2 regions of the Paenibacillus sp. NPDC056933 genome follow, and region 1 is predicted to be linked to the other one. Evidence: predicted binding sites of a transcription regulator. Region 1 holds the regulator's gene; the other holds the start of a gene.
What was found. The regulator Rex, encoded in region 1, represses fermentation and respiration genes when NADH is low (regulators of the CRP and FNR family bind a similar motif). The targets are predictions, from matches to a motif close to TTGTGAAATATTTCACAA.
Positions count from the first base shown of each region.

Region 1 (4,041 bases):
ACCTTTGTGAATCAATGCAGCCAGTCTCATCTCTTCAAACATATCCAGGTTATTGTTACTTGCAGGTCCGTCTGTTCCCAGGGACACGGTCACACCTGCTTTCAGCAGGTCAGGTACACGTGCAACACCCGAAGCCAGCTTCAGGTTACTGCCTGGATTGTGGGAAACGGCTACATCATGCCGTGCGAGAATCTCGATCTCCTCATCATTCAGATGCACGGCATGGGCGACCAGGGATGGACGTGAGAAGAAGCCCAATTTCTCCAGATGTGCGACAGGACGAAGACCATAGTCGGTTACATTCTGCTCCACTTCACGAAGTGTTTCAGACATATGGGTATGCAAAGGCAGATTCAGGTCATGTGCAACCTGTACCAGCTTCTCTATGTAGTCTGGAGGACAAGTATAAGGGGCGTGTGGAGAGATTACGGTGGTAATTCTTCCGTCTGCTTGTCCATTCCATTGACGGGCAAATGCTGCGGACTCTTCCAGTTTACGCCGTTGTTCTTCTTCTGAGCAAAGTCCGATTACGCCACGTGCCAGAGCAGCCCGAACGCCGGATTGTTCCACCACTTTCGCAACCTGATCCATATGATCATACATATCGAGGAACGCCGTTGTTCCGCCTTTCAACATTTCAAGCACGGAAAGTGATGTGCCCCAATATACGTCTTCAGACGTCATTTTGGCTTCCATTGGCCACATTTTCTCCTGCAGCCAAACTTGTAGCGCCAGATCGTCCCCGTGACCTCTCAGAAGCGACATCGCTGCATGGCCATGCGTATTGATCAGACCCGGCAGGAAGAGCAGTCCTTTTCCATCCACCTTCGTCAGACTTTCGTCTCCTTCCGGCAACGTCTCACCAATATGCACAATCTGGTCATTCTCTACGACCATATAACCGTGAACCACTTTCCAATTCGCACCCTCGCTAACAGCAAATTTGCCGTTATGAATAACCCATCTATTTCTCGTCATCTTCCTCGTCGTCCTTTCCATTCTCCAAGTAATAAGCCAAACTAAGCAGATCCGTCGTAAAATCGGCATGATGAATGCGAATATGCGGCGGGGTTTTGAGGATGGTTGGTGCAAAGTTGAGGATCGCTTCTATTCCAGACTCAATCAGCTGATCCGCAACATTTTGGGCTTCCGTGTCGGGAACAGTGATAATTCCGATGCGAATGTTATCCTTTTTGATCGAATCTGTTAATTCATTCATCGGCTGTACCGTCAGGCTGTTGATTTGACTTCCAATCTTCGGACCGTAGGCATCAAATACAGCAACAATCTTCATGTTGTCTTTCAGATATGCGTTGTAATTGGACAATGCATGTCCCAGATTACCGGCTCCGACAAGAGCCACATTAATCTGCTGGTCTATCTTTAAAATATGACGAATTTTTTCGATGAGATATGAAACGTCATAACCGATGCCTTTACGGCCAAAATCACCGAAATAAGCCAGATCCTTACGAATCTGAGCTGGATTCAGATCCAGCCTTAGCCCAAGCTCTTGAGAAGAAACCGTAGTGACTTCGCGCTGATGCAATTCATTTAAGTAGCGCAAATAAACTGGCAAACGTCGCACCACGGCTTCCGAGATTTTATCTGATTTCATTCATTGCTCCCCCTTACCAAGACCACGATAGATAGATGAAAAGATGAGCATCCTGCATAAATCAGTACATACGAAAGGAAAAGTAAATATACAGAATGCTCTAGTTATATAAATGATAATTGCATTACTTCAAATTCATGAGACAAATGAATGATCTAATCAATTTTACCGCTGATCACAGGCTTCATGCAATGATGTAGTGAGCACAAGGTATCTCTAGTCTGTTATTGTTGTTCCCCGGCTGGCTTATCGAGCCATTCCGTAATTCGCGAAACCATCTGTTCCGCAAGCATATGCTCCATTTTGGGTCCTGGTAATGAATATAAAAAGTACTTGCCATAATAGGCTTCAATGACGCGTGTATCGTATACGATCACGATGCCTCTGTCTTGACCTGTGCGAACCAGCCTACCGAAACCCTGTTTGAAACGAATGACCGCTTGCGGCACAGACAGCTTCATAAACGGATTTTTCTTCTGCTCTTGCAAAAGCTCGCTCTTCGCTTCCACCAATGGATGATTCGGCGGTTGAAAAGGAAGTCTGACAATGGCTAGACAAGTCAATGCCTCTCCCGGAATGTCCACCCCTTCCCAGAAGCTGCTTGTGCCAAGAAGCACCGTAGCTTTTGCGTCCTGGAACCGGCGTGTCAATTTGGAACGGCTGCCGCTGTCCACCCCTTGACCCAATAATGAGATATCGTTGCCGGACAACGCCTCTTTGAGTGGATCATAGACCTGTCGCAGCATGCGGTAGGATGTAAACAACACCATCATGCGGCCACGAGTGGCAATGGCCGTTTCTGCGAGTGAGTGTACAAGCATATTCACAAAGTGGGCATCACCAACACTGCCCTTCACGCTCGGGAAATCACGTGGAATAACAAGCAGGGCCTGTTCACGATAGTTGAAGGGTGACGGCAGCATGGACGTCAACAGACGGTTATTCTCGGAAGCTTCCTGCAAGCCAAGCTGCTCAATCATGAATTGAAATGACTTGTCAACCGAAAGCGTAGCCGATGTAAGCACAACGCTTTTCTTTTTATCAAAGAACATTTCCTTTAATTGTGCACTGACATCTACAGGAACAGCATACAATTGCAGCGATTTACTGCGGAACTGGCCGCTGGCTTCCATCCAATAAACGGTTTTGGTATCATCCATCCGCATGAAGAAACGCAGATTATCCTTGATCGTTGCCAAGTCCTTTAGCAGACCAGAGATATCCGTAATCAAACTATCGGACTGATAATCATCCTGATCTTCTTTCACTTCAAGCAGCAACTTGTCGCCTTTACGGATTAAGTCACCGAGGGTTACATAAATCTGGTTTTCAGCCTCCTGCAATTCCTGCCATTTGGCTGGTTTTTGCGAAGGCTTCAGTCGAAGAGAGAACTGTCCTGTCTCGCCTGGAGAAGCATCAGATCGTTCAGGCAACAAGCCGAATAGAGTATCGCTCAATCGATCCCACATCTCTTTGACTTCAACCGCAAGCGGGAACATCTGATCAATCATGGAGCCCCATTGTACCGAGTTTTCATGACCCGACAATTGGGAACGAAGCATGGGAAGTTGGCCGCTGCGGCTATCTTTAAACAGCCGGGTCAGTGTATGAACCAACGTGAAATATTTCATATGCAGACCAAGATGCTTACCCGCCACGTCCTCCAAATGATGTGCTTCATCAATGACCAGACTTTCGTAGGCTGGCAGCAGTTGATGCGCTGCTTTGACATCGGTAAACAATTTAGAGTGATTCGTAATGACAATATCGGATAACCCTGCTTCATGTTTGGCCCGATGGTAGAAACATTTGCGGAACCAAGGACAGGAGCGCCCGAGACAAGACTCCGATTCACTCTGTACCGTCTCCCAAAAGTCTCCCCCGCGTCCGCTGAGGTTGAGCTCCTCATCGTCACCTGTCTCCGTCTGCGTAAGCCATACAATCATCTGAGCCGCAGTAAAGTAATCCTCTTTTGGTGTGGCGAATTCACGTTTATTGATTTTGTGTTCAAATTTGCGCAGGCACAGATAGTGCCCACGTCCCTTAAACACCGCTGCCTTAAACGGGAAAGGAACCACTTTCGTCAGCAGGGGAATATCCCGCTCTCTCAATTGCTCCTGCAGGTTGATGGTATGTGTGCTGACCATGACTTTCTGATCTTGCTTCACACTCTCGTAAATGGCCGGCAGCAGATAACCAAGTGATTTACCTGTACCTGTTCCAGCCTCAATCAACAGGTGTTTTTCTTCGTCCAAGGCTTGTCGTACACTGCTGAACATCTGAGTTTGCGCCTCGCGCTCCTCATAATGATCCAGCGTTTCCTTCAAGTTATCTCGGACCTGATCCATATACTGTTCAAAACTGACGCCTTCCAGGGGATTCCCTTCCCGCTCGTCCCGTGGTGCACCAATCTCTGTCCAGTC
Region 1 covers NZ_JBHUQN010000002.1:544,248-548,288, forward strand. The annotation lists gene ACFTRD_RS17320 (amidohydrolase) at 1-978, opposite strand, end outside; gene ACFTRD_RS17325 (redox-sensing transcriptional repressor Rex) at 965-1,618, opposite strand; gene dinG (ATP-dependent DNA helicase DinG) at 1,843-4,041, opposite strand, start outside.

Region 2 (4,041 bases), on a different contig from region 1:
ATTGGCATGCAAAATACGGCGGTGGCTATGCGCACCTTCCTGCGTCAATGCCAACTCGCCGTTCTCCAGATCAAACAACGTGCCCAGTCGAATTAGTTCTTTCACTCCATCCGGGCCCTCATTTACCAATGCTTCCACCGCCTCGGAGCGGCATAAGCCTGCTCCGGCAACAAGGGTATCCTGCAAGTGGTAGGCAGGTGAATCGTCTTCAGCGATAACCGCAGCGATACCCCCCTGTGCATACCGGGTGTTACTTTCCAGCAATGACTTCTTCGTGATCATCAACACACTGCGTTGTTCACTAGCCTTAATCGCAGTGAACAAACCGGCAATGCCTGAACCAATAACCAGCACATCCGTCTCCACTGTCGGCAGTGCGGACAGATCAAATTGAACTAAATATTGCGGTATCATGTTATTTCACCTGTCTTGGAGCAAGAGTAGCGCATGCTACTTCACCAGTAACATGCGCTCTAGTGATTCTCTGGCCTTGTCGGCAACGGCTGGTGGCACGTAAATTTGCGGCTTCATCGTCTCCAGGCATTTAACCAGCTTTTTCAAATTATTGACCTTCATGTTCGGACATACGAGAAACTTGGTAGCGAAGTGGAAATGTTTATCTGGGCTATCGAGACGAAGCTGGTATCCTGTACCATCTTCGGTACCTACGATAAATTCCTTGGCTGATGAATTTTTGCAGTATTCCAAAATGGCTGTTGTGCTGCCTACGAAATCACCCATCTCTACAACCTCGGGACGACATTCCGGATGAACTACGAATTCCGCGTTTGGATACTTCGCTCTCATCTCAACCACGTCTTTGACCGTCAGCATATCATGGGTATTGCAGTAACCTTCCCAGATAATCATTTTCTTGTCTGTATGTTGTTGCACATAGTGTCCCAGGTTCTTATCCGGCACCCAGATGATTTCATCCGAATCCACAGATTGAATGACTCTGACAGCATTGGCAGACGTACAGCAAATGTCGGTCTCTGCTTTGATTTCAGCTGAAGAATTGATATACGTGACAACTTTGGCATTCGGGTGCTGTGCTTTCAATTTACGCAGACCTTCAACATTCACCATGTCTGCCATTGGGCAGCCTGCGCGTTCATCTGGAATGATAACCGTCTTGTTCGGGGCTAGAATTTTAGCGCTTTCACCCATAAAATGAACGCCGCAGAAAACGATAACATCCGCATCCGTTTGTGCTGCCTTCTGAGCGAGCAGAAACGAATCTCCACGGAAGTCGGCTACCTCCTGCACTTCGTCACGTTGATAATAATGGGCAAGAATAATGGCATTACGTTCCTTCTTCAACTCCATCAGCCGCTCGCGCAGCTCCCGGTTCATCTCAGCCTTGCGCTCTAAAGCCAGAGCTTCCACCTGCGATCCTCTCCTTTATCGGGACAGCGCTATGCGCTGTTTCATATGGCTAACCTAAGTCGTTATTTTTCGCTTGAGAAACGAATCACAAGCGGTTTAACACCTAATGTACACAACGTTCACGACTCTGTCAATAAATGAAAACACCCCATAATATCAGCATAACCGCCCATTTCCTACGCGGTTCGCCCCAAAGCTCCCGGATATCTGTATCTATATAATTTGAATTAATTCATAAAAAAAAGAGAGCCCTAGGGCTCTCTTCAAGATCTGCTTTGCTTAGCCAAATCGTTTTATAACTTAAGAGGTTGGCTTCGTTCCACCATCATCCGGGCCATTGCTGTTTCCTTTGTCCAGATTCGGAGCTTCGTTAGGAATATCTCCAGCTGGTGGCTCAGGCGTTTCCTCTTTACCTTGGATACGGACGCGTACATCACCGATGTTGTCAATGATCGCTTCTCCGCCTTCGCTAGGCGTACCTTCACCATCGTTGCTGTTCTCTTCTTTTGGAGTCAGGGAACCTGTCTCGATCAATTGCTTGATCTGATCCATTTCCAATGTCTCCACTTCCAGCAACGTTTGAGCGATCAGATGCACTTCTTTCGAATGTTTAACAAGCAAGTCTTTACACTTCTCATAACATTCGTTAATGAAGCGTTGCATTTCCTGATCGATCTCGTAAGCAATGGAATCCGAGTAATTCTGTTCGTGACCGATATCACGACCCAAGAATACCTGTCCCTGCGAACTACCAAACTGCATAGGTCCCAATTTCTCACTCATACCGTATTCCATAACCATGCTACGGACAATCCCCGTCGCTTGTTGGAAGTCACTGTATGCACCCGTACCGATTTCACCGATAAACAGTTCTTCGGAAACACGGCCGCCAAGGAGTCCAGTAATTTTGTCCAGCAACTCTTGCTTGGTCACAAGCATACGATCTTCTTTTGGTAACATGATTACATATCCACCCGCGCGTCCACGCGGAATAATAGTAACTTTATGTACCATATCGGCATGTTCCAGGAAGTAACCTACAATGGTATGACCTGCTTCGTGATAAGCGACAATACGTTTCTCGCGATCACTGATGACACGGCTTTTCTTCTCCGTACCTACAATGACACGATCAATCGCTTCGTCTACCTCTTTCATGGAGATATCTCTTCTGTTACGGCGCGCCGCAAGCAATGCCGCTTCATTCAGGAGATTTTCCAGATCTGCACCGGAGAATCCGGTCGTGCGCTTCGCAATAATGTCCAGCTTCACATCTTTAGTGAGTGGTTTGTTGCGTGAGTGTACTTTCAGAACCGCTTCACGACCTCTTACGTCAGGGCGATCAACCGTAATTTGACGGTCAAAACGTCCTGGACGCAGCAAGGCAGGGTCCAGAATATCAGCACGGTTCGTTGCTGCAACGATGATAATACCTTCATTGGCACCGAATCCGTCCATTTCAACGAGCAACTGGTTAAGCGTTTGTTCACGTTCGTCGTGACCACCGCCAAGGCCAGCACCACGCTGACGTCCTACAGCATCAATCTCATCGATAAAGATGATACATGGGGCATTTTTCTTCGCATTTTCAAACAAATCACGTACACGAGATGCACCGACACCGACAAACATTTCAACAAAGTCGGAACCGGAAATACTGAAGAAGGGTACACCCGCTTCACCGGCAACGGCACGAGCGAGCAATGTTTTACCGGTACCCGGAGGACCGACAAGCAATACGCCCTTCGGAATACGAGCGCCTACTGCTGCGAACTTGCGAGGGTCCTTGAGGAAGTCCACGACTTCAACAAGCTCCTGTTTCTCTTCGTCAGCACCCGCAACGTCTTCAAACGTAACCCGCTTCTTCTCTTCGTTATAAAGACGGGCACGGCTTTTACCAAAGTTCATTACTTTACCGCCGCCGCCTTGAGCCTGATTAAACAGGAAGAAGAACAGCAGGAACATAATGATCAAAGGAATAAAGGAAGTCAGCAACGTCAACCAGATGCTGTCACCTTTCATTGGTTCCTGATGATATTGGAATTTGTTCGTTTCGCTTGCAGCTACAAGCTCACTAATCGCCTCATCCGTAGGAGGAATATACGTTGAGAAATTTTCTGATTTGGCTCCGTCAGGCGTCTCCCTATATTGTCCGGTCACGAGATACGTCTGACCGTTGAATTGAACTGTCAATTCAGAGACGTTGTTGGCCTTGATTTGCGCGCGTAACTGATCATATCTAGGATTATCGGTGGCTTCGCCGCCATTGCTGACGAACTGGACTATCCCCACCACAACTAAAAAAAGAATCAAATAAAAACCAGAATTCCGGATGAACCGATTCATCCCCTACCTCCTCTCGAGACACTTTAATTATTTTAACATAGCCCGACATGGCTTCTCAACAGAAGCCACCAACAGATCAGGGCTTGGGACTAGCTTAAACACTAGTTACTGTAAATTTCCGGTTTCAATATCCCGATGTAAGGGAGGTTCCGGTACTTCTCGGCATAATCCAGACCATATCCAACGATGAATGCATCTGGAATGTCAAAGCCTGTGTAATGAGCTTCAAGTTCCACTTTGCGACCTGAGGGTTTGTCAAACAGCGTGACAACACGAACAGACTCGGCACCGCGGTTTTCCAAGAGT
Region 2 covers NZ_JBHUQN010000010.1:18,205-22,245, forward strand. The annotation lists gene nadB (L-aspartate oxidase) at 1-414, opposite strand, end outside; gene nadA (quinolinate synthase NadA) at 451-1,389, opposite strand; gene ftsH (ATP-dependent zinc metalloprotease FtsH) at 1,690-3,735, opposite strand; gene hpt (hypoxanthine phosphoribosyltransferase) at 3,837-4,041, opposite strand, start outside.
Region 2: the regulator Rex is predicted to act here: its motif matches at 1,463-1,480, upstream of nadA (quinolinate synthase NadA).